DNA from 2 places in the Streptomyces sp. NPDC085460 genome. Region 2 is predicted to be linked to the other one. Evidence: riboswitches for the same ligand, from Rfam matches in the RefSeq annotation. Region 2 holds a riboswitch; the other holds the start of a gene.
What was found. A riboswitch is a leader RNA that binds a small molecule or an ion and turns the genes downstream of it on or off. The one in region 2 is predicted to bind S-adenosylmethionine.

Region 1 (14,982 bases), on a different contig from region 2:
GCTGACCCTGGCCGTCTTCGCCCTCGCCACCTGCGCCTGGATCGCCGCCCCGGTCGACGACACCTACATCGCCCTGGGCGCCGGTCTCGCCCTCACCGTCACCGGGGTGCTCAGCGCCGACACCCTCTTCGCCACCCTGGGCGACGCCACCGTCTGGCTGCTGATCTGCGCCTTCGTCCTCGCGGCGGCGGTCACCCGGACCGGCCTCGCGGGCCGCGCGGCCGCCTTCCTCGTCACCGGGGCCCGGTCCGTACGCCAGCTGGTCCACCTCACCACCGCCGCGCTCGTCGTCACCGCCTTCGCCGTCCCGGCCACCTCGGGTCGGGCCGCCCTGGCCCTGCCGGTCTTCCTCGCCCTCGCCCGCTCGCTCGCCGACCGGCGCCGGCTCGTGGTGATGCTGGCCCTGCTCTTCCCCACCGTCATCCTGCTGTCGGCCGTCGCCACCCTGATCGGCGCCGGCGCCCACCTCATCACCGTCGGGGTGCTCCTGGAGCAGACCGGCGAGTCCATCGGCTTCGCCCGCTGGCTGGTCCTCGGCCTGCCGCTCGCGGTCGTCTCCTCCCATCTGGCGGCGGAGGCGGTGCTGCTCACCACCACCCGGCGCGAGGACCGGCGCGGACCCGTGAAGATCACCCTCGACGCGCTCCAGGAGCACTCCGCCACCCCGGTGTCGGGCCCGCTCTCCCCTCCCGAACAGCGCTGTCTGCTGCTGCTCTGCACGGTGGTGGTGCTGTGGTGCGCCGAACCGCTGCACGGGGTCTCCCCCGCCGTGGTCGCGCTGATCGGCGCGGTGGTGGCCTCCTCCCCCGCGCTCGGCACCGTCCGGATGAAGGACGGGCTGCGGTCGGTGCCCTGGCCGATGCTGCTCTTCATGGCGGCGACCACCGCGATGGGCGTGGCCCTGGTCGACTCCGGCGCCGCCGGCTGGCTCGTCGGCGGCATGCCGGGCGGGGTGCCCCCGTGGGCCTTCCTCGCCGTGGTCGTCGCCGTGAGCACCGCCGCCCACCTGGTGCTCCAGTCCCGCTCGGCCCGCTCCTCCGTCCTGGTGCCGCTGGTCGTGGCCGCGGCGGCCGGCGCCGGGGTGAACCCGGTGGCCGCCGCGCTCGCCTCCACGGCCGCCGCCGGCTTCTGCCACACGCTGCCGGCCTCCGCGAAGCCGGTCGCCCTCTTCGCCGAACCACCGGACGGCGTCCCCACCTTCGCCCCCCGCGACCTGCTGCGGCTCTCCGCCGTCCTCGCCCCGCTCAGCGCCGCCCTGGTGCTGCTCTTCGCCCTCGTCGTCTGGCCGCTGCTCGGCGTGCCCGTCCTCCTGGAGTCCCAGCCGTGAGCCTTCACATCGCCGTCGCCCCCAGCGGTTTCAAGGAGTCCCTCTCCGCCCCCGAGGCCGCCGAGGCCATCGCCGAGGGGCTGCGCCGGGTCCGCCCGGACGCCGTCGTCGACCTGATACCCCTGGTCGACGGCGGTGAGGGCACCGCCCAGGCACTGGCCGCCGCGACCGGCGGCAGGCTGCTGCCCCGGATCGCGACGGGCCCCCTCGGCATCCCGGTGCGCACCCACTTCGCGCTGCTCGACCACTCCTCCGCGGTGGTCGAGATGGCGGCCGTCGCGGGCCTCTCCCTGGTGCCGGCCGGCCGCCGAGACCCGGGTTCCACGACCACGTACGGGGTGGGCGAACTGATCCGGGCCGCGCTGGACGCCGGAGCCCGCCGCGTCCTCGTCGGCTGCGGCGACTCCGGAACCTCGGACGGCGGAGCGGGGGCGCTCCAGGCCCTCGGCGCCCGGCTCCTGGACGCCGAGGGAGCCGAACTCCCGCCTGGGGGTGCCGCGTTGAACCGGCTGGACCGGATCGACCCGGCCGGGCTCGATCCCCGGCTCGCGACCGCCGAGCTGCTCGTCGCCTGCAATCCGTACAACGTGCTCGGCGGCGAGCGGGGCGTGGCCCGGGTCTTCGGCCCCCAGAAGGGCGCGGGTCCGGAGAGCGTCGAGGAGCTGGCGGCGGCCCTGGACCGCTGGGCCGCGCTGCTCGTACGGGACCTGGGCGCGCCCGCCGGACTCGGTACGGCCCCGGGGTCCGGGGCCTCGGGCGGGCTCGGCGCCGGACTCGCCGCGCTCGGGGCCCGGCTGCTCCCCCGCTTCGAGGTGCTGCTCGACCACGTCGACCTGGACGCCCGGCTGGCCCGCGCCGATCTGGTGATCACCGCGGAGGGCGCGCTGGACGGGCAGACCGTGCGGGGCAAGGTGCCGGCGGAGGTGGCCCGCCGGGCCAAGGCCCACGGGGTGCCGGTCCTGGCGCTGGCCGGGACGCTCGGGCAGGGCGCCCACGAGGTGCGGGCGGTCGGGGTCGACGCCTACGGCTCGATCCTGCCCGCGCCGGTGGCGCTGCCCGAAGCGCTCGACCGGGGCGCCGAGTTCCTGGCGGACGCCGCCGAGCGGGCCCTGCGGATGGTGCTGGTCGGCACCCGGCTCGCGGCCTGAACCCCGGCGCTCAGCCGCGGTCGGGCACGCAGCGGCCGTCCTCGGTGCGGTACTTCCACTGGGCGCCGTCGCGGACGAGTTCCTTCACGGCGCCGACGAACCGCTCGACGTGCTCGTCCGGCGTACCGGCGCCGAAGCTGACGCGGATGGCGTTGAGGGACCGCTCGCCGGGAGCGGCCGGCTCGGGGGCGCCGCACTCGCCCGGGTCCTGGGCGTCGGAGCCGAGCAGGGTGCGGACGAGCGGGTGGGCGCAGAAGAGGCCGTCGCGGACGCCGATGCCGTACTCGGCGGAGAGGGCGGCGGCGAAGTGGGAGCTGTTCCAGCCGTCGACGACGAAGGAGATGACGCCGACCCGGGGGGCGTCGTCGCCGAAGAGGGAGAGGACGCGGACCTGGGGCACCTCGGCGAGGCCGGCGCGGACGGTGTCGATGAGGTGGCGCTCGCGGGCGACGAGGGTGTCGAAGCCGGCCTCGGTCAGCGCCTTGCAGGCGGAGGCGATGGAGTAGACGCCGATGACGTTCGGGGAGCCGGCCTCGTGGCGGGCCGCGGTGGTGTGCCACTGGACGTCGACGCCGCCGTCGGCCCGGCGGGCCACGGTGCGGGAGGCGCCGCCGCCGGCCAGGTACGGCTCGGCGGCCTGGAGCCAGTCGGCGCGGCCGGCCAGGACGCCGGAGCCGAAGGGCGCGTAGAGCTTGTGCCCGGAGAAGGCGACCCAGTCCACGTCGAGTTCGCGCACGGAGACCGGGTGGTGCGGGGCGAGCTGGGCGGCGTCGAGGACGATCCGGGCGCCGTGCGCGTGGGCGGCGGCGGCCAGTTCGCGGACCGGCCACAGCTCGCCGGTCACGTTGGAGGCGCCGGTGACGCAGACGAGGGCGGGGCCGTGAGGGTCGCGGTCGGCGAGGGCGCGCTCCAGGGTCTCGACGGCCTGGGCGGGGGTGCGGGGGGCGTTGAGGTAGGTGACCTGGGCGTCGCGCCAGGGCAGCAGGGAGGCGTGGTGCTCGGTCTCGAAGACGAAGACCTGGCAGTCGGCGGGCACGACCTGGGCGAGGAGGTTGAGCGAGTCGGTGGTGGAGCGGGTGAAGACGACCTGGTCGTCCTCGCGGCAGTCGAGGAACTCGGCGACGGTGGCGCGGCTCTGCTCGAAGAGGTCGGTGGAGAGCTGGGAGAGGTAGCCGGCGCCGCGGTGGACGCTGCCGTAGTACGGGGCGTAGGCGGCGACGTCGTCCCAGACCCGCTGGAGGGCGGGGGCGCTGGCGGCGTAGTCGAGGGCCGCGTAGGTCACCTCGCCGCCGGTGACGAGCGGGACGGTGACGTCGCGGCCGAGGACGGGCAGCGGGCCGGTGCAGCAGGCGTCGGCGTCGGAGGCGGCGGTCTCGGCGGTGGTGGCGGCGGCGTTCGGGCGTGCGGACATGGCGGTATCTCCCGGCAGGACAGGCGAGTGGCGTGAAGGACCCGCGGGGCGACGCGCGACGGCGTGCCGTGTACGGGTGGTGACCTCGACGCGCGGCGAGAAGGGGGCCGTGCGGAGGTGGGAAGAAGGGGCCGGAGGCCCTAACGCATTCGCTTGCTCACGAGACCGCTCCCTCGAGGACCAGGACCCCAGGGATGGCGCAGGGGTCCGCGCTTGCCGAGGACCTTGCTGTCCACGGCCTGGTCTTCACCCGGGGCACCCCGCCACGGACGGAGGGTTGCCGGACAGCCAGCCGGGGCTTGAGGGCTGTCACTCATGACCTGTTGCCGAACGTATGCCACCGCTCGCGGTCCGCGCAACCCCGTCCGCATTCCGGAACGGGTGTCGCGGCGGGTGTCACGCGGACCGCGCGGCGGTCGTCACGCGTTGCTGGCGGTGATCCAGCGGTCCAGGGCCGCGCGGGCGGCGCCGGAGTCGATGGACTCGGCGGCCCGCGCCATGCCGGCGCGCAGCCGCTCCGCGAGGGTGCCCTCGCCGGGGTCGAGCGCGGTGAGCGCCGCCGCCGCGTTGAGCAGCACCGCGTCCCGTACCGGTCCGGTCTCGCCGGCGAGGAGACGGCGGGCGACGTCGGCGTTGTACGAGGCGTCGGCGCCGCGCAGCGCCTCCAGGGGCGCGAGGTCGAGGCCCGCGTCCCGGGGGTCGAAGACCTCTTCGCGCACCGCGCCGTCCCGGACCACCCACACGCGGGAGGTGCCGGTGATGGTCAGCTCGTCCAGGCCGTCGTCGCCGCGGAAGACCAGCGCGGAGTTGCCGCGCTCGGCGAGGACTCCGGCGACGATCGGCGCCATCCGGGGGTCGGCGACGCCGACGGCCTGGGCCTTCACCCGGGCCGGGTTGGTGAGCGGGCCGAGCACGTTGAAGGTGGTGCGGATGCCGAGCTGGCCGCGGGCGGCGGCCACGTGCCGCAGCGAGGGGTGGAACTTCACCGCGAAGCAGATGGTGATCCCGGCCTCCTCGGCGACCTCGGCGACCCGCTGCGGGGTGAGCCCGAGGTTGATGCCGAGCTTCTCCAGGACGTCGGAGGAGCCGGAGGCGGAGGACGCGGCCCGGTTGCCGTGCTTGACGACCTTGGTGCCGGTGCCGGCGACGACGATCGAGGCCATCGTGGAGATGTTGACGGTCTTGGCGCCGTCGCCCCCGGTGCCGACGATGTCGACGGCCGGGCCGGGCACCTCGATCGTGTTGGCGTGCGCGTACATCGTCCGGACGAGCCCGCTGATCTCCTCGACGGTCTCGCCCTTGGCGCGGAGCGCCACCATGAAGCCGGCGATCTGGGCGTCCGTCGCCTCGCCGCTCATGATGAGGTCCATCGCCCAGGCGGTGTCGTCGGCGGAGAGGTCCTTCCCCTCCAGGAGGCCGTTCAGGAGGACGGGCCAGGAGCGGCCCGCCGTGGTCGGTCCTCCAGCGGGGGTCACAGCGCTCATGGCAGCTCCTGATGATCGTGTGTCGGATACGGGTCCAGCCTATCGAGCCGCCGGTACGGCAAAGAGCCCCGTCCATCGAATGGACGGGGCTCTCGCCGTGGCGACCTACGTCAGGAGGTCAGGAGGGATCAGTGGTGGCCGTGGCCGCTCTGGATCTCCTTGTACTCCTCCAGGGTGGGCTTGGCGACCTGGTTGTCGTCGCCGTAGTAGCCCTTGTTGAGCTTGACCCGGAGCTTCTCCACCGCGCCGACCTTCCGCTCGACGCCGTTCTCGTCGACGGCCGGCGGCAGCTCGGCGGGCTGGTACTGCTCGTGCGCGGTGAGCTTGTACAGCTCGCCCTGGCTGAGCGGCTCGTGGATCTCGACGAACTCACCGTGCGGCAGGCGCTTGATGATGCCGGACTCGCGCCCGTGCAGCACCTTGTCCTTGTCCCGGCGCTGGAGGCCGAGGCAGATCCGCTTGGTGACGATGAACGCGATGACCGGGCCGACGAAGAAGAAGATCCGCACGAACCAGGTGATCGAGTTGATCGACAGGTGGAAGTGGGTCGCCCAGAGGTCGTTTCCACCACCCACGAGCATGATCATGTACGCGGTGATCCAGGCGACACCGAAGGCGGTGCGCGTCGGAGCGTTGCGCGGGCGCTGCGCGATGTGGTGCTCGCGCTTGTCGCCGGTGATCCAGGACTCGATGAACGGGTAGACCGCGATCGCCGCGAGGACCAGCGGGAAGATCACCAGCGGGATGAACACGCCCAGGACGAGCGTGTGGCCCCAGAGGTTGATCTCCCAGCCCGGCATGACGCGGATCAGACCCTCGGCGAAGCCCATGTACCAGTCGGGCTGGGCGCCGGTGGACACCTGGTCCGGGCGGTACGGGCCGAGGGCCCAGATCGGGTTGATCGAGGCGATCGCCGCGATGACCGTGATGACGCCGAAGACCAGGAAGAAGAAGCCTCCGGCCTTCGCCATGTACACGGGGAGCAGCGGCATGCCGACGACGTTCTTGTTCGTCCGGCCGGGGCCCTCGAAGTGCGTGTGCTTGTGGACGAACACCAGGATGAGGTGCGCGACCACCAGGCCCAGCATGATGCCGGGGAGCAGCAGCACGTGCGCCGAGTAGAACCGGGCCACGAAGTCGCCGCCGGGGAACTCGCCGCCGAAGAGGAACATCGACAGGTAGGTGCCGACGATCGGCACCGACAGGATCGCGCCCTGCATGAAGCGGACACCGGTGCCGGAGAGCAGGTCGTCCGGGAGCGAGTAGCCGGTGAAGCCGGTGAACATGCCCAGGAAGAACAGCAGGAAGCCGAACAGCCAGTTGATCTCACGCGGCTTGCGGAACGCACCGGTGAAGAAGACGCGCATCATGTGCACGAACATGCCGGCGAGGAAGATCAGCGCCGCCCAGTGGTGGATCTGCCGGATGAGCAGACCACCGCGCACCTCGAAGGAGATGTGCATGGTCGAGTTGAACGCCTCGGACATCAGCTGTCCCTGGAGCGGGACGTACGGTCCGGCGTACTCCACCTCGTTCATCGACGGGTGGAAGAACATCGTCAGGTAGACGCCCGTCAGGATGATGATGAGGAAGCTGTAGAGGCAGATCTCGCCCAGCATGAAGGACCAGTGGTCCGGGAAGATCTTCCGCATGTTGGCCTTGGCCAGCGTGTAGATCCCCAGGCGGCCGTCGGCCCAGTCGGCGATCCGCTCACCGGCGGGCGCCTTCTTGTCCGTGTGGGTCACAGTGCTCATCCGCGCTCCCAGAAAGAGGGACCGACGGGCTCGTCGAAGTCGCCGTGCGCTTCGAGGAAGCCCTCGTCGTTCACGCCGATCCGCAGCTGCGGGAGGGCGTGACCGGCCGGGCCGAAGATGACTCGGGCGCCGTCGGACAGGTCGAAGGTGGACTGGTGGCACGGGCAGAGCACGTGGTGGGTCTGCTGCTCGTACAGCGAGATCGGGCAGCCGACGTGGGTGCAGATCTTCGAGAAGGCGACGATGCCGTCGTGCGACCACTCGAGCTCGCGCTTGTCCTTGATGTCCTCCGGCTGGATCCGGACGATCATCAGGGCGGCCTTGGCGATCTCGACCTGGAAGTGGTGGTCGTGCTCCGAGAGGCCCTCGGGCATCGCGAAGGTCAGCGAGCCGACGGCGACGTCCTCGGGACGCAGCGGCTCGTGCGTGTTCATGTTGATGAGCAGCTTGCCCTTGGCCCACAGCGTGGTGCGGAGCTTCTTCTCGGGCAGCGGGCCCATGTCACGCAGCAGCACGACGCCGGAGAGCGGCACCAGGGCCAGCGCGCCGAACATGGTGTTGCGGATGAGCTTGCGGCGGCCGAAGCCGGACTCGGCGGCGCCGGCCGCGAAGTCCGCCATGACCTTCGCCTTGACCTCGGGCGTCGCGGCCATCGGGTGGCGCTCGTCCGCGATCTCGACGTCGGACATCAGGGTGCGGGCCCAGTGGACCGCGCCCGCGCCGATGAAGAAGAGGGCGAGGCCGAGCGTCCAGCCGAGCGCGAAGTTGAGCGCGGACACGTGACCGAAGGGCCAGATGTACACGTTCTTGTCGACCGGGAAGATCACGTACGAGGCGATGAAGCCGACGGTGGCCAGCATCGACAGCACGAACATGAAGGCGACCGCGCGCTCGGACCGACGGGCGGCCCGCTCGTCGATGTCCTGGATGCGCGGCTTGTGGGGCGGAAGGCCCGGGTCGACGAACGGGTTGTCCGCGACCTTCACCGCGCCGTGCGCGGTGTCCTGCCCTGCCGGCAGGTTCTCTTCTGGAATCTCTTGGGTACTCATGACTTCTTGGCCTTAGCGGTGTGGGCCGCGACCCAGATGGCAACTGCGATCAGGGCGCCCAGACCGAAGATCCAGGCGAACAGGCCCTCGGAGACGGGGCCGAGGCCACCGAGCGAGAGGCCGCCCGGGCTGGCGGTCTTCTCGCCGTTGACGGCCTGGACGTACGCGATGATGTCCTTCTTCTCCTTCTCCGGCATGGTGCTGTCCGGGAAGGAAGGCATGTTCTGCGGGCCGGTCTGCATGGCCTCGTAGAGGTGCTTCGTGCTGACGCCCTCAAGGGTCGGGGCGTACTTGCCGTGGGTCAGCGCGCCGCCCTCGCCGGTGAAATTGTGGCACTGCGCGCAGTTGGTGCGGAACAGCTCGCCACCCTTGGCGACGTCGGCACCCGCGGGGTCGTGCTGGCTTTCCTTCGGCGTGATCGGGCCGGCGCCGAGGGAGGCCACGTACGCCGCGAGCTGGTCGATCTCGGCCTGCGTGTAGATGACCTTCTTCTTCGGCACCTGGGCGCCGGGCTGCTGCGCCGGCATGCGGCCGGTGCCGACCTGGAAGTCCACGGAGGCGGAGCCCACGCCGACGAGGGACGGGCCGTCAGTGGTGCCCTGACCGCCGGTTCCGTGGCAGCTGGCGCAGCCGACGGAGTAGAGCTTCTTGCCCTCCTCGATGGCGAGGGACTGGGCGGTTTCATCGGCCTTCGCCGTGCCCGCGGGCGCGAACGCGGCGTACAGCCCCCCCGTGGCCGCCAGCGCGAGAAGTAGGACGACGACCGCCGCCAGCGGATGGCGTCGTCGTGCGGAGAGCTTTTTCACGGATTACCCCGGTGTCAGGATCTTCTGCGTCGATGCTTGCTGGATGTCGGTCCGCCGCGACGGGCGGTGGCCGACTACTTGATCATGTAGATCGTGGCGAAGAGGCCGATCCAGACGACATCGACGAAGTGCCAGTAGTAGGACACGACGATGGCGGCGGTTGCCTGCTCGTGAGTGAACCTCTTGGCGGCGTACGTCCGGCCGAGGACCAGCAGGAAGGCGATGAGACCGCCCGTCACGTGCAGGCCGTGGAAGCCGGTGGTCAGGTAGAACACCGTGCCGTACGGGTCGGACGAGAGCGAGAGGCCCTCGTGCTTGACCAGCTCGGTGTACTCCAGGACCTGGCCGCCGACGAAGATCGCACCCATCACGAACGTGATGATGAACCACGTCCGGAGCTTCTTCACGTCACCGCGCTCGGCGGCGAAGACGCCGAGCTGGCAGGTGAGGGAGGAGAGCACCAGGATCGTGGTGTTGGTCGCCGAGAACGGGAAGTTCAAGGCGTCGGCCTTTTCCGTCCAGAACTCGGGACCGGTCACCGATCGCAGGGTGAAGTACATCGCGAAGAGGGCCGCGAAGAACATCAGCTCGGAACTCAGCCAGATGATGGTTCCGACGCTGGTGAGGTTCGGTCGATTGACCGACGGGTGCGCGTGCCCGGTATCTACTGTCGTTACTGTCGCCACGACCGACATTATGTCGGTCGCTTATCCCGCCCTCACTCCGGGGGGTGCCGTTCGGAGTGTCAGGGGGGTGTGTCCAGCCCGAACGGCCCATCGCGCGGGCCCCCCGGCACCCTTCGAACAGGTGTTGAACGGGTGTTGACGGGGTGTGGAGCGGAGTAGCATCCCGCGCACCGGTCGAGGACGACCGGCCCGCCTTCCGGACGGAGGAACGATGCAGTCGAGTGCCACGGTCCTGGTCTACAGCGACGACGCGAACACCCGGGAGCAGGTCCGGCTCGCCGCCGGGCGGCGGCCCGCGGCGGACGTGCCCCCGGTGGAGTTCGTGGAGTGCGCGACGCTCCCGGCCGTGCTGAAGCGGCTCGACGAGGGCGGGATCGACGTCTGTGTCCTGGACGGCGAGGCCGTCCCCGCGGGCGGCATGGGCGTCTGCCGGCAGATCAAGGACGAGGTCTTCCGCTGCCCGCCGGTGCTGCTGCTCATCGGCCGCCCGCAGGACGCCTGGCTGGCCACCTGGAGCCGCGCGGACGCCGCGGTCACCCTTCCGGTGGAACCGGTCGAGTTCGCGGCGTCCCTGGCCGCCCTGCTCCGCTCCCGCCTGTCGCTGGACGCGTGACGGCGCGGGTCCGGCGGGCCGGCCCCGCTCTCAGAGGGAGGGCCGGAGGCGGGCCCTGGTGACCTCGGTGGCCGAGGGGTCGCCCTTCTCGGCCACCAGGGCGCTGCCCCGGCGCCACTTGTCCCACTCCATGTTCCAGTCGCCGAAGCCGTTGCCGAAGGTGTCCATCAGTTCGCCGTAGCTGTTGACGGTCCTGACGATGTCGCCGGGGCGGACGGTCTCGTAGAACCAGGCGGCGTTGCCGGTGGACATGCCCACGCAGCCGTGGCTGACGTTGGCGACGCCGTGGGAGCCGGCGGACCAGGGGGCGGCGTGCACGTACTCGCCGCTCCAGGTGACCCGGGTGGCGTAGTACACCGGCAGGTCGTACGACTCCGAACTGCCTTCGGCGATGCCGATGCTGGTCCCGCGCATCCGGACGTAGTACTCCTTGCCGAGCACCACTTTGATCCCGTTACGGGTGGAGAAGCCCGGTTTCCCGGTGGTCACCGGAATGGTGTTGATCACTTCTCCGTTGCGCCGGACGGTCATGTAGTGGGTCGAGGCGTCGGCGACGGCCTCGACGCGGTCGCCGATCTTCAGCCGCAGCGGGGCGGACGGGCCGCCGTAGAGCTTGTCGCCGACCCGGAGCCCGTCGAGGTTGGCGGTGACGGAGACGAGCGTGCCGGCCGGCCAGTACTCCTTGGGCCGGAAGTGCAGCTTCTTGTCGTCCACCCAGTACCAGGAGCCCTCGACGGCGGGCGTGGAGCGGACCTTGAGCGCCCGTTCGACGACGGCGCGCGCGGCCCGGTCCTTGACGGCGAGGCTGAGGTCGGCGGTGATCGGCTGCCCGACGCCGTACGTGCCCGCCTCCGGCCCGAAGGTGGCGGTCAGGGCCCTTTTCGCCGGAGCCGTCTCGAACGTGTACGTACGGGCGCCTGGGGCCCCGTCCTCGTCCTCCGTGGCCACTCTGACGGTGTAACGGGTCCCGGCGGCCAGCGAGCCCGTGGAGCGCCAGGTGCGGCCGTCCGCGGTGAGCTCGCCCGCGAGGTGCCGGCCGGCCGCGTCGACGGCGGTGACGTCGGTGAGGCGTCCCTCGTCGCCCTTGGCGGTGATCTCCAGCGGCTTCTCGGGGTCGAGACGGGTCCCGTCGGCCGCCGCGAACGTGATCTGGTCGGCCGCGTCGTACGGGGTCTCCGACAGCGGGTGCCCGTCCGGGCCGCCCGCGCACGCCACGACGCCCGCGGTGACGGTGAGGGCCAGAAGAGTGCAGCTCAGAACAGTCCGAATGCGCGGCGTGTCGTTCATGACCTCACGCTAAGGACAGTTCCGCGCCGTGGCGCGCCGAGCGGCGCAAACGAGGGGCCCGGCCGCTTCGCGTACGAAGTGACCGGGCCCCTCGGGGGTGTTGCGGGTGCCACTACTGGTTCTGGTTCTCACCGCGGTAGAACTCGAAGACCCAGCCCCAGATGCCGACGAGGATCAGCGGGGCGGAGAAGTACATGATCCACCACCCCATCGCGACCGAGAGGAACGCGAGCGCTCCACCGAGGGCCAGCGACAGCGGCTGCCAGCTGTGGGGGGCGAAGAAGCCCACCTCGCCGGCCTCGTCCGCGACGTCGGCCTCCTTGTCGTCCTGGGCCATCGCGTCGACACGCTTGGCCGTGAAGGCCAGGTAGTAGCCGATCATGATGGAGAGGCCGAAGGCCAGGAAGAGCGCCGTCGTACCGACCGGCTCCTTGCTCCAGACGCCGTAGAGGACCGCCATGGCAAGGATGAAGACGCTCAGCCAGATGAACATCTTGCCCTGGATCTTCACTTGCCGGCCTCCTTGCTGCCCGTGAGGGCCGCGGCCTCGTGCGGCTTGTTCTCCAGCTGGTCGACAGCCGCGATCTCAGGGTGGTGCAGGTCGAACGCGGGCGATTCCGAACGGATCCGCGGCAGCGTGAGGAAGTTGTGCCGCGGCGGCGGGCAGGACGTCGCCCATTCGAGCGAACGGCCGTAGCCCCACGGGTCGTCGACCTCGACCTTCTTGCCGTACTTGGCGGTCTTCCACACGTTGTAGAAGAACGGCAGCATCGACAGGCCGAGGAGGAACGACGAGATCGTCGAGATCGTGTTCAGCGCGGTGAAGCCGTCGGCGTCCAGGTAGTCCGCGTAACGACGCGGCATGCCCTCGGCACCGAGCCAGTGCTGCACCAGGAAGGTGCCGTGGAAGCCGATGAACAGCGTCCAGAAGGTCATCTTGCCCAGGCGCTCGTCCAGCATCTTGCCGGTGAACTTCGGCCACCAGAAGTGGAAGCCGGCGAACATCGCGAAGACGACGGTGCCGAACACCACGTAGTGGAAGTGCGCCACGACGAAGTACGAGTCGGAGACGTGGAAGTCCATCGGGGGCGAGGCCAGGATGACGCCGGTCAGACCACCGAAGGTGAAGGTGATCAGGAAGCCGATCGTCCAGAGCATCGGGGTCTCGAAGGACAGCGAGCCCTTCCACATCGTTCCGATCCAGTTGAAGAACTTCACGCCGGTCGGTACGGCGATGAGGAACGTCATGAAGGAGAAGAACGGGAGGAGCACGCCTCCGGTGACGTACATGTGGTGCGCCCACACCGTCACGGAGAGACCGGCGATCGCGATGGTCGCGGCCACCAGACCGATGTAGCCGAACATCGGCTTGCGGCTGAAGACCGGGATGACCTCGGAGACGATGCCGAAGAACGGCAGCGCGATGATGTACACCTCTGGGTGTCCGAAGAACCAGAAGAGGTGCTGCCAGAGCAGGGCTCCGCCGTTGGCCGCGTCGAAGACGTGGGCACCGAACTTGCGGTCCGCCTCGAGGGCGAAGAGCGCCGCCGCCAGGACCGGGAAGGCGAGCAGGACCAGGACACCGGTCAGCAGCACGTTCCAGGTGAAGATCGGCATGCGGAACATCGTCATGCCCGGGGCGCGCATGCAGATGATCGTGGTGATGAAGTTGACCGAGCCGAGGATCGTGCCGAAGCCGGAGAAGGCCAGACCCATGATCCACATGTCGGCGCCGACGCCCGGCGAGCGGACCGCGTCCGACAGCGGGGAGTAGGCGAACCAGCCGAAGTCGGCCGCACCCTGCGGGGTGAGGAAGCCGGCCACCGCCATGATCGAGCCGAAGAGGTACAGCCAGTAGGCGAACATGTTCAGCCGCGGGAACGCCACGTCGGGCGCGCCGATCTGCAGCGGCATGATCCAGTTCGCGAATCCGGCGAACAGCGGCGTCGCGAACATCAGCAGCATGATCGTGCCGTGCATCGTGAACGCCTGGTTGAACTGCTCGTTCGACATGATCTGCGTGCCCGGACGGGCCAGCTCGGCGCGCATGAAGAGCGCCATCAGGCCGCCGATGATGAAGAACACGAACGAGGTGACCAGGTACATCGTACCGATGGTCTTGTGGTCGGTGGTGGTCAGCCACTTCACCACCACATTGCCGGGCTGCTTGCGGCGGACGGGCAGCTCGTTCTCGTACGAGTCCTCAGCCGCGGCACCCTTGGTTTCGTTGGGGATGCTCACAGTTGGTTCTTCTCCGCGTTCCTGGCCGGGTCCGTCTGCTCGATGCCGGACGGGATGTAGCCGGTCTGGCCCTTCTCGGCCAGCTCCTTCAGGTGCGCCTGGTAGCGCTCCGGGGAGACGACCTTGACGTTGAAGAGCATCCGGGAGTGGTCGACACCGCACAGCTCGGCGCACTTGCCGAGGAAGGTGCCCTCCTGGGTCGGGGTGACCTCGAAGACGTTGGTGTGGCCCGGGATGACGTCCTGCTTGAAGAGGAACGGCACCACCCAGAAGGAGTGGATGACGTCACGCGAGGTGAGGACGAAGCGGACCTTCTCGCCCTTCGGCAGCCACAGGGTCGGGCCCGGGTTGCCGGTCTGCGGGTTGCGGTCGCCGGGGATGCCGGCGGCGTAGACGCCACCCGCGTTCTCCGGGAACTGCTTGATGTACTTGTCCGGAATGGACGCGAGGTTCTTGTCCGTCTTCGCGTCGCCCTCGACGCCGGGCACGTCCTCGATGTAGTTGAAGCCCCAGCTCCACTGGTAGCCGACCACGTTGATCGTGTGGGCCGGCTTGTCCGAGAGGGCAAGGAGCTTCGACTCGTCGCGCGCGGTGAAGTAGAAGAGCACCGAGACGATGATGAGGGGGGTGACCGTGTACAGCGCCTCGATGGGCATGTTGTAGCGGGTCTGCGGAGGTACCTCGACCTTGGTCCGGCTGCGCCGGTGGAAGATGACCGACCACAGGATGAGGCCCCACACCAGGATGCCGGTGAGGAGCGCGGCGGCCCACGAGCCCTGCCACAGGGAGAGGATCCGAGGCGCCTCTTCCGTGACGGGGGTGGGCATGCCAAGGCGGGGGAAGTCTTCCCAGTTGTACGAGCAGCCGGTGGCTGTCGCCAGGATCAGGCCCGCAGTCAGCACCTGCGGCAGCTTCCGCCGCATCGGGCGCCGCGACGAGCGGTCGGAGCCGTTGGGACTCACGTAGCGCCTTCCCGAGAGTCTCGGCCCGCGTTGGTCGGCCACGGCCGTCCGTCTCGCTGGTCGGTCGCCGCCCCGGCCGCGGGCAGGGGTTTGGATGTTTATGCGGACCAAACCCTACTGGACGCTATTTGGGGTCGCGCGGGGAGGGTGCCCAACGCGCCGTCCGAGTCCCCGAAGGGGTGGACGCGATCGTTCCGGAGACCCACCGGAAGCC
Region 2 (14,982 bases):
CGACGGCGGCGACAAGCATGGAAAGGGCCTCGCTTGGATTCTCGGCGGATGCGGAAGGGTGGTCGTCGTCAGGAGGAGGTCCGCCGGCCGGCTCGGGAGGCGGGGGCGGCGAAGACGTCGGCGAGCAGGTCCGTGGAGAGGACGAGCGCGCTCACGCAGACCCCGCCGAGGACGCCGGTGAAGACGCCGGTGAAGCCGAGGGAGTCGAGGGCGCCGAGGACCGGGACGGACGCGGGTCCGCCCGCGGCGAGGGAGGCGAGGAGCCCGGTGGCGGTCGCCCCGAGGAGGACGGCGTTGCGGACGAGATGGGCGGGGCCGACCCGGGTGCGGGAGGCGCCGAAGCAGGAGCAGGAGGTGTCGATCCTCCGGCGGAGGACCGAGGCCAGGGCCGCGGTGAAGACCGCGATCAGGCCGAAGGAGAGGGCGAAGGCCCAGGTGGTGAGGGCCGGGACCCAGACGGCGACGGCGAGCGCCACCTCCAGGACGGGGACCGCCGCGGCGATCGCGCCGACGGTGCCCAGCGGCACGATCCGCATCTCCCGGACGGTCGCGCGGAACTCCCTGGGGGCGCGCGCCTTTCCCAGCGCGGAGACGGCGAACACGACGGCCACGACGCACCGGAAGGCGAGGATCAAGGAGTCGGTCACGGTCGTTCCTCCGTCGGATGTGCCGGCCGGGACCCTCCCCGGGCCGCGCGGAGCGGCGCCGGGGAGGGCGTTTCACGGAAGGGCGCGAAAGGCGCGGTCAGCAGTCGCCCGGGTACCGCTTGGTGACGCAGGAAGGCGCCACCGCGCAGTTCCAGGAACAGCAGACCTTGACGTAGAGCGTGGAGCCGGAGCACCAGCTGCTGCCGCCCGCGGGGCAGGCGCAGTACGCCTCGGCGCTCTCCTCGCGGAGAACGCGACCGAGCACGCGGTCCGCCATGCCGACAATTGCCTTGACCATAGGATCCCTCACAAAGTGGAGACGGATTTCGGGTCGTGCAAACGTTCACGAGAACTCGCGTTCCGCAACCTACCCGCCCTCCGGAATAAATGTCTAGACCATCCCTGATCTTCGCGCCCCATACGCGAAAACCCCAAGGTCAAACCCCCTGGACCACCATCCGGAACGATCACCGCCACATGGAATTCCCTCTTCCGTAAGCACGTGCAGATGGCCGAAATCATTCGCTAAAGCCCTACGAAATTCGGCCACACCCGGCGATTCCCCCGCGTAGGCTCCCCCCATGCGCCCCCGCACCCACCCCACGGCGGCCCGACAACACGTCACGCGCGGGCCACGCGGCTTCCGTTAGCCCGCCGGGACCTCCCCGGCGGTGACCGACGGACGGAGCCCTTCCGTGACCCGCACCGCGCACCACCTCTCCCTCAGGCGCCACGACACGTGGGACACACCGGGAGGGGGCCCTTGGCGTACCGTCGTCCTCCACGACCTCCGGTACGGCGCCCGCGCCCTCGCCGAAGCCCGCCGCGCCGGCCGCCGCCCCCACCCCACACCCGTCCGCCGCCACGTCGCCGTGTACGCGACGCCTCGCTTCCAGCACGACGACCTGACCGTCGAGACGAACCTCCTCGAACGCCGCGCCCGCCAGGCCCTCCGGGCCCGCCTCACGGCCGCCCGCCGCCTCGCCGACGCCCCCGGCCCCCGGCCCGGCCCGCTCGACCCCGACGCCGCCGGCACCGTCGACATCCCGCCCGCCCGTCACCGCCGCAGCGCCCTCCGGCTCTCCTGACGGTGCCTAGACTCCGCAACCATGACGACCACGCACCACGACATCGCCGCGATCGCCGCCGACCTCGCGCCCACCGGGGTCCTGCGGGCCTCCATCAACCTCGGGAACCCGGTACTCGCCCAGGGCACGCCCGAGGCGCCCGCGGGCATCACGGTCGACCTCGCCCGGGAGATCGGCCGGCGGCTCGGGCTCTCCGTCGAGACGCTCTGCTTCGACGCCGCGCGCAAGTCGTTCGACGCGATGGCCGACGGCCGCGCCGACCTCTGCTTCCTCGCCGTGGACCCCGCGCGCGAGAAGGAAGTCGCGTTCACCGCGCCGTACGTCGTGATCGAGGGCGTGTACGCGGTCCCCCGCGACTCGGCGCTCGCCACCGTCACGGACGTCGACGCGCCCGGCGTCCGCGTCGGCGTCAAGCAGGGCTCCGCGTACGACCTCCACCTCACCCGCGTCCTCGCCCACGCCACCGTCGTCCGGGGCGCGGAGGGCGTCGAGGTCTTCCGCACCCTCGACCTGGAGGCCGGCGCGGGCATCCGCCAGCCGATGGCCGCCTACGTCGCCGCGCACCCCGAAGTCCGGCTGATCGACGGCCGGTTCATGGAGATCCGGCAGGCGGTCGGCACCACGAAGGAGAAGGCGCCGGAGACCGTGGCGTACCTCCGCTCGCTCGTCGAGGAGCTGAAGAGAAACGGCTTCGTCACCGACGCCCTGCGCCGCTCGGACCAGGACCCCGCCCTGGTGGCCCCGTAACAGCGGGACGCGTGCCAGCGGGATGCGCGCCAGCGGACGCGTGACCAGCGGGACGCGTGCCAGCGCGCTCACGCGCCCGTGTGACAGCGCGCTCGCGTGCCCGCGTGACAGCGCGCCCGTGTGACAGCGCCCTCGCGTGCCCGCGCGACAGCGTGCCCGTGCGACAACATGCCCGGGCGGCAGCGCGCCCGCGTGCCCGCGCGCCCGCTACTCCCCCAGCAAGGCCAGCAGTTCGGCCTCGCGCGCCGGGCTGAGACCGGCCCGGCGCTCCCGGTGGAGCCCCTGCTCCCGCTCCCAGGCCAGCGTGTCGGCGATCACCTCGGCCCGGGGGCGCTGGCGCAGCCCCGCGGCGGCAGCGGCGGCGCCCGACCGCGCCTGGAAGCCGGCCCAGTCCTCGGCGACGATCCACAGCGGCAGCGAGTCCGCCCCCATGAACTCCGTGACCCCCTGCTCGAGCAGCCACGCCGACCCGGCCGGCACGACGGCCCCCGTGTGCCCGGCGAGCTCCCGCGAGAGGGCGATCCACTCCCCGAGCGCCATGTTCGGCCCGACCGCGTCGTACCTGCCCCCCTCCCCCTTCTCCGCCGAGTCGAGGATCCAGTCGACCAGGTCCCGCACGTCGACGACCCGGGTCGGCAGCTCCGGCTCGTCCGGCACCAGCATCGGCGCCTCCGGCTCCCGCGCGGCCCGCGCCGCCCAGTAGCCGGTGCGGCCGCTGACGTCACCGGGCCCGCCGATGAGCCCCGCCCGCGCGACCAGCAGCCGGTCCCCGAGCGCGGCGGCCGACGCCAGCTCGCAGGCCGCCTTCGCCTCGCCGTACAGCTCCCGCCCGACCTCGTCGAGCTCGGTCGGCACCATCAGCTCCGCGGACTCGTCCGCCCCGATCTCCGCCTGCGAGGCGTACACGTTCCCCGACGACACGTACGTCCAGTGCCGGGCCCGCCCGGCGAGCGCGTCGAGCGCCCCGCGCACGAAGCCGGGCTGCCACGACACCTCGACCACGGCGTCCCAGTCCCGGCCGGCCAGCGCGTCGTACGCCCCCGGCTCCCGCCGGTCCGCGACGACCAGCTCGGCCCCCTCCGCGACCTCGCCGCTCTCCCCCCGCGCCAGACACGTCACCGCGTGTCCCCGCGCCAGCGCCCGCCGCGCCACCTCACGTCCCACCCACGCCGTACCACCGAGCACCAGAATGTTCATGCGCCCCAGTCGACCACCGAACCCCCGTCCCCGTGAAAGGGGTTCGCCGTCGGCGCACGGAATGCGCCGACGGCGAACAGCGGACTTCCCGGCGCCTAGAACAGGCCCTTGAACCCGTTCCAGCCACCGCTGCCGATCAGCACCCGGCCGCCGTACGTACCGGCCCCGGTCGAGGCGTACCGCCACAGCTTCCCGGCCGTGTCCCGGGCGAGGAGATCCGCCCGCCCGTCCCCGGACAGGTCGCCGACGCCGACGAGCGCGGAGTAGCCGCCCCAGCCGCCACCGACCCTCACGCGCGCGGTGACGCCACCGCTCGCGGTCCCGTAGTACCGCCACAGCACGCCCGCGGAGTCGACCCCGAGCAGGTCGCCCCGCCCGTCACCGTTCAGATCCCCGGCCCCGACGAGCTTCTTGTACAGCTTCCAGTTCGTGCCGATCCGCACCCGCGCCTTCAGGGTGTGGGTCGCGGTCCCGGCGTAGAAGTACACGTCACCGGTCGACGCCTGCCGGGCGACGAGATCGGCGAACCCGTCCCCGTTCACGTCACCGGTCGAGGTCAGGACGTCGTACCCGCCCCACCCGGTCCCCACGAGCGTGTACGCCGACGAGGCCGTCACGACCTTCCCGCACCCCGGCCGGTACGCCCGCAGCTGGTCCCCCACCCGCGCGTACACGTCGGCGCACCGGTCGCCGTTCAGGTCGCCGACGGGGACGAAGAGGGTGGTCGGGGCGAACTTTCCGCCGACCCCGGCGGTCCGGGCCGCCAGCGCGCCCGTCCCGTTCCCCCGGTACAGCGACATCGCACCGGCGGTGTCCGCCGTCAGCAGATCACCGAACCCGTCGTCGCCGGCCATGTCCCGCCACACGGCGGCGGCACCGGACACGGCGACGCCCCCGGACACCACCAGATCGGCCCCGTGCCCGTCGGCCGGCTTCACGGTCAGGCTCCAGGTGTACGCCCCGTTCCGCACGTACTTCCCGGCCGTGTCCTTCCCGTCCCACGCCGGCGCCACGATCCCGCGCGCCTCCCCGCCGGTCAGGGTCCGCACGACCTTGCCGTCGATCTTGCTCTTCAGCGTCAGCACCCAGGAGGAACCGGGCTTGGACAGCCACCAACGCGGCTTCCACCCGCCGGACTTGATGTTCGCGGCGGGGGTGTCGGCGTCGATGGCGGCCAGCCGGCCGGTGACGCCGCCGAGGCCGGTGACGCGGGCCGACTCCCAGGTGTCGATGAAGGCGACACCTCCGCCGAAGCGGTCGACGGTCCAGCTCTGGCCGTCGAAGTCGTTCCGGTCCGCGGGGAGTTCGCCGAGGGCCCGCTCCCGGTCGGTGCCGGAGCGGACGTCCACCGCGTACAGCTCCTCACCCCAGGGCGCGGCCGGGAAGGCGAGGAATCCGTCGCCGAGGTGCGCCTGGACGTCGTCCGGGATGCGGGTCCACACCGACTGGCGCTTCTCCCGGTCGTGGACGACCACGGCGCCGCGGTCGTCCTCGCACCGCTGGTGGATCCACTTGCCGACGACCTCAAGGCCGGTGAAGGCGCAGCTCGTGCCGAGATCGGCGGTCGCGACGGTCGCTCCGGTGCGGACGTCGACCGCCGTGACCTTGCCGTCGGTGGCGGAGCCGGTCCACAGCTGCCGGCCCCACAGCGACTGGTTCCGGTTCGTGGAGTCCCGGAGCACGGCACCGGTCTCGATGTCCGCGACGATGGAGCGGCCGACCGAACCGGCGTCGGCGTAGAAGTGGACGTATCGGCCGGAGGCCCGGACGACGGTGTCCAGGGCGAGCCGGCTCGCGTGCTTGACCACGACGCTGCGGGTGGTGCCGCCCCTGCCTGGGGTCGTCACGTGCACCGCGACGGCGCACTCGGTGCAGCCCGACCCGTTCACGCTCTCCAGGGTGACGAGGCGGCCGTCGCCGGTGTCCGCCCACCAGCGCGTGGAGGCGGCGCCGGACAGGGCCTGCGGGCAGTCGGCGGCCGAGCCCAGGGGGTCGCAGCTCCACCGCGCGGTCGCCGCGTGGGTACCGGTGAGGGCGAGGTCGTACCCCTGGAGCACCCGGCGGCCCGAGCTCCACCAGCCGTCGTCCTGGACGACGAGCCGCCCCTGGGACAGGGTCAGGCCCGCCCGCGGGAAGGACCCGACCAGGGTGAGGACGTGCTGGACGACCGGTGCGCCGTCGGCGCCGGGAGTGATCCGCTGGACGCCGAACTCACCCGCGCCCGGCGTGCCGGCCAGGTACGCGGCGCCGTCCGCCCCGCGCTGGGCCTGGTCCCCGGCCACGACGGTGACGCCGAGGTCGCGGGAGGCGCCGCCGGCGAGCGGGACGGCGTACAGTGCGGCCTGCTCGCGGTAGTCGTCGTCCGTCGTGGAGAGCGCCCTCTGACCGAGGAGCCAGTCGCCCACGAGCCCGAGCCGCGTGGTGGTGTCCGTGGCGGCGTGCGGCAGCGTGACCCGCACGCCGGGGGCGGCCGGGTCGGTGCGGGAGAGGACGACGGCCTCGGTCGTACCGGCCGTGCCGCCGAGCAGGACCCTCCGCGCGTCGAGCGCGGCGGACCCCACGGCGGCGAACGGAGGCTCCGGCAGCGGCGTGACGGTGCCGGAGGCGAAGTCGAGCAGGGCGGTGACCGCCGTCGCGCCGACGGCATAGTGGAGGACCGCGCCCGTACCGTCCTGGGTGAGGACCGACGGGCCCGAGGTGGCGCCCGGCAGGAGCACCTCCCGGCCTGCGGGGGCGTTCTCCTCGTAGCCGACGAAGTACAGGGTGATGCCGTCGGTGCCGGTCCGGTACCGGACCAGCTGCCGGCCCGCGACGACCGGGAGCCACGCCTCGCCGGACTCCGTCTCCGGCGTGTGGGTCCGCCCGGTCGCGAAGTCGTGGACGGTGGCGTAGGCGGGGAACGCCTCGCTGTACCCGTCGGGGCAGACGACCACGTCACCGGCCGAGTACGACTCGCCCGGCTCGCACGTCGGCGCGTAGGCGGGGGCCCCGCCGCGCAGGTCGTGCCAGCTGACCTGCCGGGGGCCGAGCACCTGGACGCCGGTTCCGGCAGCACGGATCTCGGCGTGGACCGGAGCCTCCGGGTCGCCCGTAGCCGGGATCGTCACCTCGTACGGTGCCGTGTCGGCCGCCACCGCGGCCGGGGCCGTGACGGCCGTCAGGCCGGTGAGGGCCAGGGTCGCGCTCAGGGCGAGCGCGACGGTTCTTCGGACGGACAAGAAAGGGGTCCCCTCGTGCGGACGTCGATGGCGACAGGCGACGCGGGGGAACGCGGAACGGCGGCACGACGGCCGCGGACGTTTCGCGCGGGCGCCGGCCCGATGCCCCCACCTGCCGGCTGGCGTGATCGTACAACTGGCCGAAACCCAACGGGAAGCGGAGGGCCCCGGTCCGAGCCAGGACCGAAATCACGGGCACGGGACGCGCCCCGCCCCTACCCTGCCCCCATGGGTATCCACAGGACCTCGTACGTCTGTCTGCCGTGTCGGGGCTCGTACAAGCAGGGGCGGGAGCACGGTGACGAGCGGAGGTGTCCGCGCTGTGGGGAGCCGATGATCGGGGTGGGGTCGGCTTTTCAGCCGCCGCCTCGGCGGGACGACGAGGGGTGGCGGGTGCTGTCCGTGCTGCTGCACGCGGGGGTGCGGTTCCACGTCAGCTGCTGTCAGGGGTGCGGGCCCGGCTACCGGCCCCGGACGCTGTCCGAGGTGAAGGCGCGGGTGGCGTACGCGCGCCGGACCGGGGAGCCGCTCGCCGAGGCGCTCGTACGGCCCGTGGTGTGAGTCCGGGAACGCGCCGAGGGCGGCACCCCCCTTCTCGGGGAGTGCCGCCCTCGGTTCGCGTTCAGCGATGAACCACCGATCCGTCAGGATCAGAAGTCCATGTCACCGCCCGGCATGCCGCCGCCGGCCGGCGCGGCGGCCTTCTCCGGCTTGTCGGCGATGACGGCCTCGGTGGTGAGGAAGAGCGCGGCGATCGACGCGGCGTTCTGCAGCGCGGAGCGCGTCACCTTGGCCGGGTCGATGATGCCCTCGGCGACCAGGTCGACGTACTCGCCGGTCGCGGCGTTGAGGCCGTGACCCGGGGTGAGGTTGCGGACCTTCTCGACCACGACGCCGCCCTCAAGGCCGGCGTTGACCGCGATCTGCTTGATCGGGGCCTCCAGCGCGAGCTTGACGATCGCGGCACCGGTGGCCTCGTCGCCGTCCAGCTCCAGCTTCTCGAAGACGCTGGACGCCTGGAGCAGGGCCACGCCGCCGCCGGCGACGATGCCCTCCTCGACGGCCGCCTTGGCGTTGCGCACGGCGTCCTCGATGCGGTGCTTGCGCTCCTTGAGCTCGACCTCGGTCGCGGCACCGGCCTTGATGACCGCCACGCCGCCGGCGAGCTTCGCGAGGCGCTCCTGGAGCTTCTCGCGGTCGTAGTCGGAGTCGCTGTTCTCGATCTCGGCGCGGATCTGGTTCACGCGGCCCGCGACCTGCTCGCTGTCACCGGCACCGTCGACGATGGTGGTCTCGTCCTTGGTGATGACGACCTTGCGGGCGCGGCCCAGGAGGTCGAGACCGGCCGACTCCAGCTTGAGGCCGACCTCCTCGGAGATGACCGTGCCGCCGGTGAGGATGGCGATGTCCTGGAGCATGGCCTTGCGGCGGTCGCCGAAGCCCGGGGCCTTGACCGCGACGGAGCGGAAGGTGCCGCGGATCTTGTTGACGACCAGGGTCGACAGGGCCTCGCCCTCGACGTCCTCGGCGATGATCAGCAGCGGCTTGCCCGACTGCATGACCTTCTCCAGGAGCGGGAGGAGGTCCTTCACGGAGGAGATCTTGGAGTTGACGATGAGGATGTACGGGTCCTCGAGCGCGGCCTCCATGCGCTCCATGTCGGTCGCGAAGTACGCCGAGATGTAGCCCTTGTCGAAGCGCATGCCCTCGGTGAGCTCGAGCTCCAGACCGAAGGTCTGCGACTCCTCGACGGTGATGACGCCTTCCTTGCCGACCTTGTCCATGGCCTCGGCGATGAGCTCGCCGATCTGGGTGTCGGCGGCGGAGATGGAGGCGGTGGAGGCGATCTGCTCCTTCGTCTCGACCTCCTTCGCCTGGTCGAGCAGGGCGCCGGAGACGGCCTCGACGGCCTTCTCGATGCCGCGCTTGAGGGCCATCGGGTTGGCGCCGGCGGCGACGTTGCGGAGGCCCTCGCGGACGAGCGCCTGGGCGAGGACGGTGGCGGTGGTCGTACCGTCGCCGGCGACGTCGTCCGTCTTCTTGGCGACTTCCTTGACCAGCTCGGCGCCGATCTTCTCGTACGGGTCCTCGAGCTCGATCTCCTTGGCGATGGAGACACCATCGTTGGTGATCGTGGGGGCGCCCCACTTCTTCTCGAGGACGACGTTGCGACCCTTGGGGCCGAGGGTGACCTTGACGGCGTCAGCGAGCTGGTTCATGCCGCGCTCGAGACCGCGCCGGGCCTCCTCGTCGAACGCGATGATCTTGGCCATGTGAAGTGGTCCTCCCGGACATGGGGTGGATAACGCTCCAGGACCGCGCCGACGCCCGCGACGGACGGCCTCCGCGCTCCGCGTGGTTCCTTGCCCCACCCGGTCGGCGGCCTCGTCATGCCCGGTCCTCGTAGCACTCTCACCTTCCGAGTGCTAACGCCAATGATTAGCACTCGACCCATGCGAGTGCAAGCGACTCTCGTGGATCGGGCACCTCCGCGCCATCCCGTCGCCGTGGCCGCCCGGGAACGCGTGAGGGGCCCGCACCCCTAGGGATGCGGGCCCCTCGACGACGAGACGTCGGTGGCCGATCGCGCCGCGCCTCAGGCGGTCACCTTGACCATGTCCGCCTGCGGGCCCTTCTGACCCTGCGAGATCTCGAACTCGACTCGCTGGCCTTCTTCGAGGCTGCGGTACCCATCCATCTGGATGGCGCTGTAGTGGACGAAAACATCCGCACCACCGTCGACCGCGATGAAGCCGTAGCCCTTCTCCGCGTTGAACCACTTGACGGTGCCCTGAGCCATGCCTAACTCCCCTATTACGTACTGGCCCTTGAGCGGATCCGCACTTCACGGACCCGGGTCAGAACCTGCGCCGGAACGCGTCGACCGCCGCTGAATGTATCTGTCCAACTGCCCTCTGCAACAGGGCAATCCACCGGGAATTCTCGGCGGAGCGGAAAGGGGAATCCGGAAGAAATACTTGAATTGCGGGGCAAGTCGGGCCGGGCGAAAGGCGCATAAGGGGCAGACTGTGCGCGCTTTCCGGCCGCCGGTTGTCGCATTCTTGTCAGGTCCCGGGCCGGGCTCATATGCGTGTGGCATGAGCGGCGGAGGGGACTTCCCCAACTCTACCGCGCTCAACCATGCAGAATTGCCCCCTCCGCTTTCTCTGGCGGAGGGGGCAATTCAGTGCCGAAGGGCGGAGCCGGTGATGATCAGCAGCCGCCGGCGACCGCGGGGATGATCGAGACGCCCGCGCCGTCCGGGGTGGCGGTCTCCAGGCCCTGCTCGAAGCGGACGTCGTCGTCGTTCACGTAGACGTTCACGAAGCGGCGCAGCTTGCCCTGGTCGTCCAGGACGCGGGCGGCGATGCCGGTGTGGTTCTTCTCCAGGTCGGCGATGACCTCGGCGAGGGTCGCGCCCTCGGCGGCGACCTCGGCCTGCCCGCCGGTGTAGGTGCGGAGGATGGTGGGGATGCGGACCTTCACGGCCATGGTGTCTTCAGGACCTTTCGTGCGCCGGTGCGTGGGCCGGGTTCAGTGGGCCAGGCCCGCGTCGCGGAACGCGTCCAGGCTCGGGCGGATGGTGGCGGTCGCCTGAGAGCTGTCGGCCACGGCGTCCAGGGTCTTGAGGCCGTCGCCGGTGTTGAGGACGACGGTGGTGAGGTTCGGGTCGATGACGCCGTTCTCCACCAGCTTGCGCGTCACGCCGACGGTCACGCCGCCGGCGGTCTCGGCGAAGACGCCCTCGGTCCGGGCGAGCAGCTTGATCGCGTCCACGACCTGCTCGTCGTTCACGTCCTCCACGGCGCCGCCGGTGCGGCGGGCGATGTCGAGGACGTACGGGCCGTCGGCCGGGTTGCCGATCGCGAGGGACTTGGCGATGGTGTTCGGCTTCTGCGGGCGGACGACGTCGTGCCCGGCCTTGAAGGCGGCCGACACCGGGGAGCAGCCCTCGGCCTGGGCGCCGAAGATCTTGTACGGCTTGTCCTCGACCAGGCCCAGCTTGATGAGCTCCTGGAGGCCCTTGTCGATCTTGGTGAGCTGGGAGCCGGAGGCGATCGGGATGACGAGCTGGTCCGGGATGACCCAGCCGAGCTGCTCGCAGATCTCGTACGCGAGCGTCTTGGAGCCCTCGCCGTAGTACGGGCGCAGGTTGACGTTGACGAAGCCCCAGCCCTCGCCGAGCGGGTCGCCGATGAGCTCCGAGCAGAAGCGGTTGACGTCGTCGTAGTTGCCCTCGATGGCGACGAGGTCACCGCCGTAGACACCGGCCATGACGACCTTGCCCTGCTCCAGGTCGTGCGGGATGAAGACGCAGGAGCGGAAGCCGGCGCGGGCGGCGGCGGCGCCGACGGCGCCGGCCAGGTTGCCGGTGGAGGAGCAGGAGAGGGTGGTGAAGCCGAAGGCGCGGGCGGCCTCGATGGCCTGGGCGACGACCCGGTCCTTGAAGGAGTGGGTCGGGTTGCCGGAGTCGTCCTTGACGAAGAGCTTGCCGGGGGCGACGCCGAGCTCGCGGGCGAGGTTGTCCGCCTTGATCAGCGGGGTCCAGCCGGGGTTCAGGTTCGGCTTCTCGGCGACATCGGCGGGGACGGGCAGCAGGGGCGCGTACCGCCAGATGTTCGCGGGTCCGGCCTCGATCCGCTTGCGCAGCTCCGCGGGGTCGCCGGCCGGGAGGTCGTAGGCCACTTCGAGGGGGCCGAAACAGAGCTCGCAGGCGAAGATCGGGCCGAGGGCGAAGACCTCGCCGCACTCGCGGCAGGAGAGCCCGGACGCGGGGCCGAGGTCGACGGTGGTGGCGGGAGCGACGGTCTGTACAGCCATGGAGGGGAGGCCCTTTCTCCTCATCTTCCTCATGGCGCATTTCGCCATGAGACGGATTTGGCACCTTCCCTAGCCGGGGGCCTCGCGGGCGCAAGACGAACCGACTGGAGGGTTGCCGGGGCTTCAACGGGCCGTATCCCTCTGCCCCTCTGGATGAGCGGTATTCGATTGTGAGACGCGGGTGGCACCCCGACATGCATCGGGCGTCCGCGTTGTTCAAGACTGTAACCGAAGGCTTCGAAGGTGGAGACGGTCGTCCGATCCGCGAGATGGAGATCACGTTGCTGGAAGAAGTGGAGCGCTGGCTGACCCGGCGGTCCTGGTCCGTGTCCGACCGGCCCCTGGAGCGGGTGCTCGCCGCCAAGCGGGGGACGACGGTCAGCGTGGTGCTGCCCGCGCTGAACGAGGAGGCGACCGTCGGGGACATCGTCGGCGTGATCCGGCGGGAGCTGATGACCGACGCCGTGCCGCTGGTGGACGAGCTCGTGGTGATCGACTCGGGGTCCACGGACCGGACCGCCGAGGTCGCGGCGGCGGCCGGCGCCCGGGTGGTCGCGCGGGACGACATACTTCCCCGGATCCCGGCGGTCCCGGGCAAGGGCGAGGTCCTGTGGCGGTCACTCATGGTGACCAGCGGGGACGTGGTCGCCTTCGTCGACGCGGACCTCAGGGACTTCTCGGCGGACTTCGTCACCGGCATCGTGGGCCCGCTCCTCACCGACCCGGAGGTGGACTTCGTCAAGGCGATGTACGACCGCCCGTTCGGCACGGAACTCTCCGGCAGCACCCCTGGCCAGGGCGGTCGGGTGACGGAGCTGGTGGCGCGCCCGCTGCTCAATCTGCACTGGCCGCGCCTCGCCGGCTTCGTCCAGCCGCTGGGCGGGGAGTACGCGGCGCGGCGCTCGCTGCTCGAACGGCTGCCGTTCCCGGTCGGTTACGGAGTGGAGCTGGGGCTGCTGGTGGACGCGCTGCACACGGTGGGCCTGGACGCCCTCGCCCAGGTGGACGTGGGGGTGCGCAAGCACCGGCACCAGGACGGGCAGGCGCTGGGCCGGATGGCGGCGGCGATCTACCGGACGGCGCAGGTGCGGCTCTCCCGGGGGCATCTCGTACGCCCCCGGCTGACCCAGTTCGAGCGGGGCGCTTCGGGCTTCGAGCCGCGGACGTACGCGGTGGACACGGAGGAGCGCCCGCCGATGGCCGAGATCACGGAGTACGCGCACCGCCGCGTGGCGTAACGTCCGAAGATGATGGGCTTTGCCTACATTGCCCTTTTATGCGATTCGTACGATCTCACCCCTCCCGCGTGACCGGCGCGCTCGCGGCGGGCCTCCTCGCCGCGGGCACGCTCACGCTGACGGCGGCAGGACCGGCCGCCGCCGACGTCGTCGAACCCTTCGGGGAGCGGTACCAGGAGTCCCTGTACGGGGACTTCACGACGATCGGCAACACCGTCATGGTCTGCCCCGAGGCCCCCGCCGACGTGGCCGCCCGCTGCGCCACCGCCACGAAGGGCGAGGGCTCCGACAACAACAACGCCTTCGTCATGCGCCGGGCCGACACCGACGGCGGCGGCGACGCGTACGGCTCCAGCACCGGCCGGATCCGTATCCCCGAGGGCGCCGAGGTGGCCTACGCCCGGCTCTCCTGGGGCGGCAACGACGGCACCTACCGGGGCCCCAGCGGGGCGCGCCTGAAGCGCTGCGACCTCTCCGGCTCCGACGTCGACCCCTCCCCCGGGGACCCGGCGACCACGGCCCCGCGGCTCACGGTCGGCGCGAAGGCGCCCGTGCCGGTCTCGATCGACAGCATGGTCGTGGACCCGGCCGACACCGGCGGGCCGCACTACTACACGGGCGAGTCCGACGTGACCGCCGCCTTCGCGGGCGTCTCGGGGACGAGCGCGCCGGTGGCGGTCGGGGTGGGCGGGGTGTGGGCGGCCGGCGGCAAGGGCTGCGTCGCCGGCTGGTCCCTGACGGTCGTCCACCGCTTCCCGGGCCCCGACCCCGTCAAGGCGCCGGAGCGGCGCAGCGTCCACCTCTACGGCGGGCACGTGCTCCAGCGCTCGACCTCCCCGGCGACGACGATCACCGTGGACGGCTTCCACCGCTCCCCGGGCAGGGCGCGGGCGAGCGTGACGGCGTACGAGGGCGACTGGAACACGCCCGGCGACACGTTCCTGGTGGACGGGAAGAACGTCACCGAGGCCCACACGGGCCGCACGAACAACTTCTTCGTCAGCGAGGACGACGGCGCGGTCTCCCCGGACCTGACCAACAACCTGTCCATCGACGCGAAGGAGTTCGACGTCCCGGAGGGCGCCGTCCCGGTGGGCGCGACCTCGGCGGAGCTGACCTTCTCCACCGCCGGCGACACCTACGTGCCCTCCGGCCTCGCCTTCTCGGTGCCGGTGCCGGACCTGGAGGTCACCAAGACGGCGAAGCCGCGCACGGTGAAGCCGGGCGACACCCTCACGTACACGATCACCGCGAAGAACGTCAGCGGGCGCGACTACCCGAACGCCTCCTTCGCCGACGACCTCACCGACACCCTCGACGACGCCGTCTACGCGGGCGACGCGGAGGCGGACCTCGGCGAGGTGAGCTACGAGCGGCCGCGGATCGGCTGGACCGGCGACATCCCGGCCGGGAAGACGGCGACCGTGACGTACTCGGTGACGGTGAAGGACCCGGCCGCCGGCGACGGGAAGCTCCGCAACGCGGTCGAGGTGACCTCCCCGCGCTCCAACTGCGGCGAGGGCAGCGAGGATCCGGCGTGCGCGGTGGCCCCGGTGGTGGAGACCCCGGACCCGACGCCGACGCCGTCCACGCCGACGCCGTCGCAGGACCCGGGCCCGTCTCAGGACCCGGGCCCGTCGGCGGACCCGACCGCGTCGCCGTCCGGGGAGCCGCGCCCGACGGCCCCGGAGACCGGCCGCCCGTCGGAGCGTCCCGCCACGGACCCCGCCGACCCGGACCCCTCGCCCTCCGTGACCACCCCCGCCGCCCCGGCGCCCGGCCCGAACCACGGCGGCGGCGGGGGCGGCGACGCGGCCTGGAGCGGCGGCGGGGACGGCGGCTCGATGGCCGAGACCGGCGCCGACGGCGAGCGGCTGTGGCTGCTCGGCGCGCTCGCGGTCGTCCTCGCCGCGACCGGCCTGGTCGCGAAGGCCGCGATGCGCGGCCGACGGAGCCGCTGACCCGCCGGCGGCCGTCCGTATCCGGCCGACCGCCGACCGTATACGTACGTTTGAGCGTTTACGGG

Region 1: linked by a shared signal. The riboswitch ahead of ACIGHB_RS14710 (aminotransferase class V-fold PLP-dependent enzyme) and the one ahead of thrC (threonine synthase) in region 2 are both predicted to bind S-adenosylmethionine.

What each region holds. Positions count from the first base shown of each region.
Region 1 is NZ_JBITTO010000005.1:183,461-198,442, reverse strand. Features, by position in the region: gene ACIGHB_RS14720 (SLC13 family permease) at 1-1,327, shown strand, start outside; partial or broken gene ACIGHB_RS14715 (glycerate kinase) at 1,324-2,525, shown strand; gene ACIGHB_RS14710 (aminotransferase class V-fold PLP-dependent enzyme) at 2,486-3,886, opposite strand; SAM riboswitch class IV at 4,091-4,207, opposite strand; gene trpD (anthranilate phosphoribosyltransferase) at 4,306-5,370, opposite strand; gene ACIGHB_RS14700 (cytochrome bc complex cytochrome b subunit) at 5,499-7,124, opposite strand; gene ACIGHB_RS14695 (Rieske 2Fe-2S domain-containing protein) at 7,121-8,173, opposite strand; gene ACIGHB_RS14690 (c-type cytochrome) at 8,170-8,979, opposite strand; gene ACIGHB_RS14685 (heme-copper oxidase subunit III) at 9,054-9,674, opposite strand; gene ACIGHB_RS14680 (hypothetical protein) at 9,877-10,278, shown strand; gene ACIGHB_RS14675 (Ig-like domain-containing protein) at 10,309-11,565, opposite strand; gene ACIGHB_RS14670 (cytochrome c oxidase subunit 4) at 11,678-12,076, opposite strand; gene ctaD (cytochrome c oxidase subunit I) at 12,073-13,806, opposite strand; gene coxB (cytochrome c oxidase subunit II) at 13,803-14,768, opposite strand.
Region 2 is NZ_JBITTO010000012.1:53,800-68,781, reverse strand. Features, by position in the region: gene ACIGHB_RS28110 (TlpA family protein disulfide reductase) at 1-19, opposite strand, end outside; gene ACIGHB_RS28105 (MauE/DoxX family redox-associated membrane protein) at 69-647, opposite strand; gene ACIGHB_RS28100 (hypothetical protein) at 745-945, opposite strand; gene ACIGHB_RS28095 (hypothetical protein) at 1,343-1,735, shown strand; gene ACIGHB_RS28090 (transporter substrate-binding domain-containing protein) at 1,757-2,482, shown strand; gene ACIGHB_RS28085 (NAD-dependent epimerase/dehydratase family protein) at 2,690-3,679, opposite strand; gene ACIGHB_RS28080 (FG-GAP-like repeat-containing protein) at 3,775-6,897, opposite strand; gene ACIGHB_RS28075 (deoxyxylulose-5-phosphate synthase) at 7,126-7,458, shown strand; gene groL (chaperonin GroEL) at 7,548-9,170, opposite strand; gene ACIGHB_RS28065 (cold-shock protein) at 9,494-9,697, opposite strand; gene ACIGHB_RS28060 (MoaD/ThiS family protein) at 10,111-10,389, opposite strand; gene thrC (threonine synthase) at 10,432-11,718, opposite strand; SAM riboswitch class I at 11,736-11,878, opposite strand; gene ACIGHB_RS28050 (glucosyl-3-phosphoglycerate synthase) at 12,000-12,956, shown strand; gene ACIGHB_RS28045 (hypothetical protein) at 13,025-14,917, shown strand.